Regions from separate parts of the Arthrobacter sp. 1088 genome, predicted to be linked through region 4. Evidence: riboswitches for the same ligand, from Rfam matches in the RefSeq annotation. Region 4 holds a riboswitch; each other region holds the start of a gene.
The links. Region 4 has a riboswitch for cyclic di-AMP ahead of J2Y41_RS09265 (hypothetical protein). Riboswitches for the same ligand answer to the same signal wherever they lie in the genome.
Positions count from the first base shown of each region.

Region 1 (2,195 bases), on a different contig from region 4:
AATTCCAAATAAGCTAGGCTTGGATTGACGTTCCGGAGGTGTCGGTTGCACACCGTCCACCTTGGCTGGGACGCGGTACGGTGGAGATTACGCAAGAAATGCGTTCGAGGAGAGCTGAGCTGGATGACGGATCTGATCGATACCACTGAGATGTATCTTCGGACCATTTTGGAGCTTGAAGAAGAGAACATCGTGGCTCTTCGCGCACGCATCGCGGAGCGTCTGCGGCACTCGGGTCCCACGGTTTCCCAGACCATTGGACGCATGGAGCGTGACGGCCTGGTGATTGTGTCCAACGACCGCCACCTGGAGCTGACCGAAGTCGGGCGCAAGCGGGCCACCGAGGTCATGCGGAAGCACCGCCTTGCCGAGAGGCTCCTGGCGGACGTCATTGGCCTGGACTGGGCGTACGTTCATGACGAAGCATGTCGCTGGGAACACGTCATGAGCGAACGGGTGGAACGGCGGCTCTATGAGTTGTTGGAACACCCCACAGAGTCACCATATGGCAACCCCATTCCGGGCTTGGAAGCCCTTGGCGGCCTCGCCAACCAGCCTCTTTCCCGCCTGGACGTGAACCTGCTGCATGCGATGGACGGGTACGCTGCCGATTCGCGTGTAGTGGTCAGCCGGCTTGCTGAACCCATCCAGGTTGAGCCCGAGCTCCTCACCCAGCTCGATGAAGGCGGAATTCGTCCTGGCGCAACCGTCTCCTTGGAACGGGTGGGGGAGTACATCTCCGTCCGCGTTCCGGGCATTGAAGGAGCACTGGAGCTGCCTCCCGAGGTCGCTGCGCACGTCTTCGTCGCCGTCAGCTGACTCTGACTTGCCCTGACCACGGGAGTGTCGGATCTCACTTTGTGGTGGTTGGCGCGCGTATGACCTGCGGCTTTCCGCGACTGATGATATGGAGCACCCGCAACACGGTCGTTTTGGAAAGATAACGAATTTATTACTGCGGGCTTTAATCACCTATAGTTATCTACTAGCGCCGATACCAAAGCGTTACCTGATCTGGAGCCGAGCTCTGCCAGCAGATCAGGTGTGTCATCAACTACTGGCAGAGGCGGGGGAACCACAAGCGGCTGCCTAAAGAAGCAGCCTTGGGGTGAAGTCCGCAGCAGAAGTGCCTACTAACGCAAGTCCTTCCGGGGATACCTGTGTGCCGTTTGCGCTTCGTGCGGACCGGGTCTTTGAACTCTCTGACCCGAATCCGACAGCTAACTTCGCAGGCTTTCCAGAGAGGAACAGAGTTTGACATCGCAGAACGTCAGGGGCCGTCGCCGTGCGTCCGGCCCCACTGCTGAGCTGCGGCCAGCCCGCGCCGCAATGGAGATCCGGCCACGCGACACCCCGCGTCAGGTGCGCCGCCGTAAGAGCCCGTTGCGCCAGGTAGCCGACTTCGCGTCAGCCAGTGGTGTAGGGCAGAAGGCCGGTGTCGCGCTTGCAGCCACCGGACTTGCCCTGACTGTAGGTCTGCCTGCCACAAGCCCCGTCATGGCCACGTCGGAATCGGGCCAGACCGAGGCGGCGCTCTCCGTGCCCGGTGGCAGCCAGCCCGAAGTTTCTGCAGCAGCCTCTGCCAAAATCGATTTCAGTCGTGCCGCAGTGGCCACCGCCGCTGACCCGGACGGCAAGCTCAAGCAGCTGTTGAGCGCCCAGTCAGCGGGGAGCATTCAGCGTGCTTCCTCACTTGGCACCTTGGGAAGTCCTCTGGACAAGCTGGTCACGGCATCGCCGTTTGGCTACCGCGTCAGCCCCCTTACCGGCGGCACCGGTGACTTCCACCGTGGCCAGGACTTCGTGGCCCAGTGCGGAACCGCCGTCCACGCCGCCGCTGCAGGCAAGGTCACGTTCGCCGGGTGGCATGAGTACGGCGGAGGCAATCGCGTTGTGATTGATCACGGCAACGGCCTTGAGACCACGTACAACCACCTGTCGTCCTTCAACGTCAAGGTGGGGCAGACTGTCAGCCGCGGCGATACCGTCGCGCTGAGTGGCACCACAGGAGCATCTACCGGCTGCCACCTCCACTTCGAGGTCCAGGTAAACGGCGAAGTCGTAGATCCCATGGGCTGGCTCTGAGCAATTTGATGGTTGTCTCTCGCATCCATGACACGCCCCGTGACCTGAATGTGACATTCACGAACATCTGTTGTACCGTCTAAAGCGCATCGGCTTTTTAGGGGGCCGGT
Region 1 is NZ_JAVDSM010000003.1:97,333-99,527, forward strand. Features, by position in the region: gene J2Y41_RS05435 (metal-dependent transcriptional regulator) at 124-819, shown strand; cyclic di-AMP (ydaO/yuaA leader) riboswitch at 1,009-1,250, shown strand; gene J2Y41_RS05440 (M23 family metallopeptidase) at 1,255-2,085, shown strand.
Region 1: linked by a shared signal. The riboswitch ahead of J2Y41_RS05440 (M23 family metallopeptidase) and the one ahead of J2Y41_RS09265 (hypothetical protein) in region 4 are both predicted to bind cyclic di-AMP.

Region 2 (2,195 bases), on a different contig from region 4:
TGACGCGCTGCGCCCAGAGCCAGCTGCGCCGAATGCTTGCCGATCTGGGAATCGCCATAGGCCAGAACTTCGTGGCAGCCATGCGTGCAGTCGGGATGCACTTGGTGGGCGTTGGGGAACTTATTACACCCACGCCCAAGGAAGTACTACGGCAAGCCAAGGCAGTGGGGCAAGCGATCTCATCCAAGGTGGCCCTCCCCGCCGGGCCGGGCATCGCCCTCGCCTAGAACCTGGCCTGGAGCCTTTACCTGGAACCCTGCGCGTAGAAACCTGGCGGAGAACCCTGGCCTTGAAACGATCGAGCCAACCAAAGCATGTTCCTAAAAAGAACAAAAATTAACCCAAAAGGCCGGCGCCTCCGAAGACATTTGTCCTCGAAAGCACCGGCCTTTGAGTTGGAGCGTGAAGCTTAGGCGCCAGCGCGTACGTACGTGATGGGGCCGGTTGCGGTGAGCCAGCTGATCGGGTGGATGCCCGTCTGGTTGCCGTTGATGCCACCGCTGATGGCCTGGCCGTTGCCGATGTAGATGGCTACGTGGCCGGACTGGACGATCATGTCACCGGGCTGGGGGTCGCTGACAACCTTGCCGTAGTTCAGGAACTGCATGGGTGCGAGGTCGCCAACCGGGATGCCGGCAGAGCCGAGGGCCCGTTCCACCATCGCGGTGCAATCCTGCATGATGCCGATCTGGGCGTAAGCCGAGGCGACCATGGCAGCGTTGATGCCACCAACAGCCGGAGCTGCAGCAGGCGCGGATGCCACTGGGGCGGTAGCCGTAGTAGTTGCAGCGGCCTGGACGGTAGCCGCTGCGGGCGCCTTCTTGGCCGCCGGAGCCGGAGCAACAGGAGCCGGCTTTTCAATGACGGGAGCCGCTACGGAAGCAACCGCGGGGCGCTCGAAGTTGATGGTGGCCGTCGATGCGGCCGTAACAACCTTGGTGGGACCCTCGGTAACGGTCTCGGCGACAGTAGCGGGGCTGGAGTCGCGCTGAACAGGGGTCTCTGCTGCGTGGGCAGCGATGGAGCCCGTGAGGACCAGGCCTGAAGCTGCTGCGATGACAGCGGCTTGGCGACCTGCGCCGGATGCGTTGCTGGCAACAGCCTTGGAGATGGAGATGAACGGATTAGGACGTACGCTGTCCGCCTTACGACGGCCGCGAAGAATGCGTGAAGACATGAAAGAGCCTCTCCCGATGCCTGCGAGGTTAGCTGTCGGATTCGGATGGGAGTCACCCGGCCACTATCCCCCGCTGTGCAGCGGAAGCTTCGTGACTTCACCCCAAGGCGCGCTCTGAAAGCGGGCCAAAATGGGTTCCCCGTCTCTGCCGTAGGTTTGTCTGCGAACGGATTCCGGACTGCGGCAGAGCTAGGCAATCAGACCGGAATGCCTGTTACGTGGAACAGGCACAGGTACAACCGTACGGGAAGATCACCCCAAAGTCACATTTACGTAACGAGCAGTTCGTTTTTGGCGTGTCGCAGTAACCGTTTCGAGATCTTCGCAAGTATGTAGAAAACCCCGCTATTCCGGGGAATTTTCGCCATCCGGGTCGTTGGGGGCCGCTAGCTTCTTCCGGGCTGTAACAGCGAGGAAGATCACCAGACCGATCGCCACCACAGCGAGGCCAACGATGCTCCAGGGGAAGGGCTGGGAAGCTGCCGGAGCCGGCTCAGTATTTTCCGTACCGGGGGCCGCTGTGCCCGCCGTCGGAACAGCCGCCGGAGCCGGGGAGGAGGCACCTGCCGAGCCGCTCGCCGTCGTCGTGCTTGTCCCGGAAACTGTGAACTTGAAGGTTCCCTCGATCGGGTGGGAGTCTGAACTGACCACACGCCACACCACGGTGTATTCGCCGGCTGGAGCGCCCTGACGCAGCTTCTGGACAGCCCTGTTGTCGATGATTTCCACTGCGCCATCTGCCCAGTTTTCGCCCCCGGCGGTGACGGTCACGCCGGAACCGATGGCCAGTGGCTGGTTGTTGAACGTGATGGATACCGACGCCGGCACTTCAGCCACCCTGGCACCGTTGGCCGGGGTTGTTGATTCGGCGACGTCGTGCGCGGAGGCCGGAGCAGCTCCAAGCAGCAACGCGGAAGCGAAAGCAAGAGCGGCTACGACGGCGGCCAGAAGCGGGCGGATGGTACGCATGGGGCGGTTTCTCCTAGTGTTGGCTTCCTTACAGACTAGGCGAATCGTT
Region 2 is NZ_JAVDSM010000008.1:136,272-138,466, reverse strand. Features, by position in the region: gene J2Y41_RS14290 (FAD-binding protein) at 1-227, shown strand, start outside; gene J2Y41_RS14285 (NlpC/P60 family protein) at 410-1,177, opposite strand; cyclic di-AMP (ydaO/yuaA leader) riboswitch at 1,181-1,373, opposite strand; gene J2Y41_RS14280 (copper resistance protein CopC) at 1,523-2,146, opposite strand.
Region 2: linked by a shared signal. The riboswitch ahead of J2Y41_RS14285 (NlpC/P60 family protein) and the one ahead of J2Y41_RS09265 (hypothetical protein) in region 4 are both predicted to bind cyclic di-AMP.

Region 3 (2,195 bases), on a different contig from region 4:
GAAAGTATCGCGCCTTCCCCTCGACGCCGGTGAGGTGGCACTCGCGGTGCGCGTACCGCCGTCGGCCGCTCATCCTGGAACTGAAGTGGGCAGCGTGGGCCACGCTTTGAACCAAATGCTCAACAACGTTTCCAGGGCCCTGGAAGCGCGTCAGGAGAGCGAAACCAAGGTCCGGCAGTTCGTTGCCGATGCCTCCCACGAACTTCGGACACCGCTGACCGCCATCCGTGGATACACCGAGCTGCTTCGTATGACGGAGAACTTCACGGAGGACGGCAGGAAGTCGCTGGCGCGGGTCCAGAGCCAGTCGGAACGGATGACCACGCTTGTGGAGGACCTGTTGTTGTTGGCGCGCCTGGATGAAGGCCAGCCGTTGAAGGTCACGGATGTGGACCTGACGCAGCTGGTGATCGAGACAGTCAGCGACGAAAAGGTGATGGCACCGGACCACATCTGGAAGCTACAACTCCCTGACGAGCCCATTACGGTGCGCGGGGACGCAACCCAGCTGCATCAGGTGCTGGCCAATCTGCTGTCCAACGCCCGCAAGCACACCGATCCCGGTACCACGGTGGTCACAGGCGTCATGCTTTCCGCCGACGGTAGCGCGGTGGTCACCGTCACGGACAACGGGCCTGGTATTCCGACTGCTTTCCAGGGGCGAATCTTCTCGCGTTTTGCCCGGGCTGACGCGGCGAGATCGGGGTCGGAAGGGACCTCCGGATTGGGCTTGTCAATCGTCGAATCCATCGTCCAGGCGCATGGCGGCAGTGTGGAAGTAACGTCCCAGCCGGGACGCACGGAGTTCACTCTCCGACTCCCCGCAGCTTTGAACGAACGCATATAACGAATCAGGCAACATGACTCGCCGTGAACGTGATCTCTGTTACCCAAATGTGACTTAAGCCGAAACCTCCTGTACCTTCGAAAGGGTGGGTCGCCCCTAACTGGCCCACACCCGGGATGCGCCGAGCTCTGCCACTTCCCGGAGTTCCGTTCTCATTCGAGGCAGAGACGGGGGACCCAGAGTCTCCGGGCACAGTACTTTCCTTGCCCTTGGGGTGAAGCCGCAGCTACGCGCGCGGCCGGATGACCTCATCCGAACCCGACAGCTAACTCCGCAGGCGCTGAGAGGTAATCACACATGTCTGAATTCAACGATCAGACGCGCCCTTCCGCGCGTCACCGTGACGATCACAACACTCCCCTGACGAAGTCGCAAACCGTTCTGAAGAACGCTGCACGCCGCGGCAAGACCGGGCAACGAATGTCTGTTGTTGCAGGAGTCGTTGCCGCAGCATTGGGCGTCGCATCGCTTGGCCAGGCCGCAAACGCCGCATTCAATCTCCCCGAAACGAGCCGGGCGTCCGAGACGCAGGCTACCGCCCAGGCCAGCAACAAAACAGCTGAAATCTCAGCGTCCTTGGATGCTGCTGCCAAGAAGGGCGCTGCAGACAGGGCCGCTGCAGACCAGGCAGCTGCCGCACAAGCCGCTGCCGAAAAGGCCGCGGCCGAGAAAGCCGCCGCCGACCAGGCAGCTGCCGCACAGGCCGCCGCCGAAAAGGCTGCCGCTGATGCAGCCGCCAAGCAGGCTGCCGATGCCGCCGCTGCTGCAGCCGCAGCCGCCACTCCCAAGGCCGTGGACGATCCCGCCGCTGCCAAGGCATACGCCGCCAGCATCCTCGCCAACTACGGCTGGGGTCCGGGTGAAATGACTGCCCTGAACACACTGTGGGAGAAGGAATCCAACTGGCGGACCACCGCGACCAACACCTCCAGTGGTGCCTACGGAATCGTGCAGTCATTGCCCGCTTCGAAGATGGCAACCGCAGGCGATGACTGGCTGACCAACTACCAGACCCAGATCAAGTGGGGCCTGAACTACATCAAGGAACGCTACGGCTCCCCCTCGGCGGCCCTTGCCTTCCACTTGGCCAACAACTGGTACTAAGCCAACTCAATAAGCAGGCTTGAGCCCACCCCAGCGGGCTCAAACCATGCAAGGCCCGATTGCCGCCCCGCTTTCCGCCGTTCGCAGAAGTGATCTACTGATGCGCCCGGGCGGGAGGCGGGGCGGTTTTCGCGTTAAATGTGCCTTCCGGGTTTCACACCCACTTGCACCTGACGTTGCGTCAGGACTTAGCGTTGTGCCCATGACGGGAACAACAGGATCCGGGCCGTGGAGCATCGGTGAG
Region 3 is NZ_JAVDSM010000022.1:3,782-5,976, forward strand. Features, by position in the region: gene J2Y41_RS22275 (HAMP domain-containing sensor histidine kinase) at 1-847, shown strand, start outside; cyclic di-AMP (ydaO/yuaA leader) riboswitch at 957-1,141, shown strand; gene J2Y41_RS22280 (hypothetical protein) at 1,145-1,951, shown strand; gene J2Y41_RS22285 (MerR family transcriptional regulator) at 2,154-2,195, shown strand, end outside.
Region 3: linked by a shared signal. The riboswitch ahead of J2Y41_RS22280 (hypothetical protein) and the one ahead of J2Y41_RS09265 (hypothetical protein) in region 4 are both predicted to bind cyclic di-AMP.

Region 4 (2,195 bases):
TCGGCCAGCATCCGCACACGGCTGTCGGCGGGATGGATGCGCTGCTGAAGACCCTCGAAGTCGAGCCTGTTCCCAGTTATCAGGACGATCTCGCCGTCGATCACGCATTTGTCCGGGAGATTCTTCCGAAGGGCTTCCACCAGCTCAGGGAAATACCGTGTCATGGGACGTTCGTTTCGGCTACCCAGGATGATCTCATCGCCATCTTTGAAAACGATGGTCCTGAACCCGTCCCACTTTGGCTCAAAATGGCCCACATCAGGGATCGAAGGAACGGACTTGGCAAGCATGGGCGAAATGGGCGGCATCACTGGGAGGTCCATACGACTATGTTCTACCTGCCGCCCGCGGCGGAAGCTAGTCTTGGGCCATGGATATCTTGGCCGTACTAGTGGCAGTGCTGGCAGCACCTGCCCTCATTGCGGCCCTTTGGTTCTGGGTCTTGCGCCAGAACAGCAAGGGTAAAGTCCGGCGCGGCGCCACGGGTGGGATGCTTGGTGTGGCGGACGAAATTTTTCGACCCGAGACCCATTACGCACACCAAGTCCAAAGGATCCAGCACGAGCTGCCAGCCCCGGCTCCGGCCCCGGAGCCTAAGTCCTAACGGACCTTCGCGCCGGAAGGCGTCCCGCCCGTTACATTAATGTGACTTTACTATGCCGCTCATGTACCTTCGAAGAGCGACCCTCATCTCCGCTGGGCCGCTTCCGGGTTGACGCCGAGCTCTGCCGCAAACCGGAATCCGCCAGACCCGCGGCAGAGACGGGGGACCCAGAGTTCCCGGGCCTGATTTTTTCCTAGGCCCTTGGGGTGAAGCCGCCATGTGCGGCCGGACGGCCTCGTCCGAACCCGACAGCTAACCTCGCAGGCGTTGAGAGGCAACCACCATGTCCCCAACCATGGACCAGCCGCGCCGCGCCCAAATAGCGCGCGAGCGTACCCAGCCAACCGGACGCCGTCGGGCCCAACCCAGCGGATCCTCCACCAGCACGCCGGAAGCAGAAGCAGGTTTAGCAGGCGCGACGCCGGAACCCGCCACTGCTTCTATTCCCGCTTCTGCTTCCAATCCCCAAACGGCGGCACCCACCACGCGCGCGGCCGCTCGGGCGGCAGAGCGTGAACGGGCAGCCCAGGCAGCTATTTCTGCTGAGACAGTCCCCACTGAAACTGCTCCAGCAGAAACAGCACCAGCGGATTCTGCAACAGCGGACTCTGCTCCGGCGGACCCTGCTCCCGTTGAGCCGGCAACTGCTGCGATTCCAGCTGTTCAGGCGCCCGAACCCGTCGCGCCCGAACCCGCAGCGAATCCCGAACCTGCCACCGCTGCCATCCCGACCGTTCAGGCGCCCGAACCCGTCGCGCCCGAACCCGCAGCGAATCCCGAACCTGCCACCGCTGCCATCCCAATCGTTCAGGCTAAGAGCCCCGCACAGCTCGCCGCAGCCGCGACCGCCGCCTCTGGTCTCGCAAGCCGAAAGGCCCTTCGCGCCCAGGAATCGGGGAGCGGTACGGCCCGTAAGGCGGCAACTGCTGGCGAAACCCCGGCTGGCGGCGCCCCTGCCTTCGGAGCTTCATCACTGGGAGCTTCATCACTGGGTGGATCATCCTTCAGCCATGAACCACACGCCGTGCTCACCAAGGCCGCCTCGGTCAAAACAATGGGCCAGCGCATGGCAGTCGTCGCTGGGGCCTTGGGCTTGGTATTGACCGTTGGCACCATGAGCCAGGCCTTCGAGCTTCCCTTCTTCGGGCAGGAAACACCGGCCCAGGAAGCAAGCGACGCAAAGACGGGTAGCGACAGCAGGCAATCAACTTCGGCTACCCCTGCACCAAGCTCGTCCTACGCCAGCGCCTCAGCGTCGTCGGCCACCAGCGAGGCCGGAAAGCCGGCAACCGTAGCAACGCAGTCGTCAGGAGAGGCACCCGACCAGGCGCCGTCGTCGTCCCTTCCGACTCCGCAAGTTTCACTCGCGGATCCTGTTTGGGTACCTTCGGCAGTCCCGCCGGCTGTTGTTCCCGTCCCGGGCGTGACAACTCCTGTTCCAACCCAGCCGGCCCCGAGCCCGGTTCCGTCGGACACGGTCACCACCCCACCTGCCACGACGACGCCGACCCCCACCGGCACTCCGGCACCCACTCCAACACAGGCTCCGGCGCCAAAGCCAAAGCCGACCGGCAGTCCCAGCACCACAACT
Region 4 is NZ_JAVDSM010000005.1:128,106-130,300, forward strand. Features, by position in the region: gene J2Y41_RS09255 (ATP-dependent DNA ligase) at 1-323, opposite strand, end outside; gene J2Y41_RS09260 (hypothetical protein) at 371-604, shown strand; cyclic di-AMP (ydaO/yuaA leader) riboswitch at 734-885, shown strand; gene J2Y41_RS09265 (hypothetical protein) at 888-2,195, shown strand, end outside.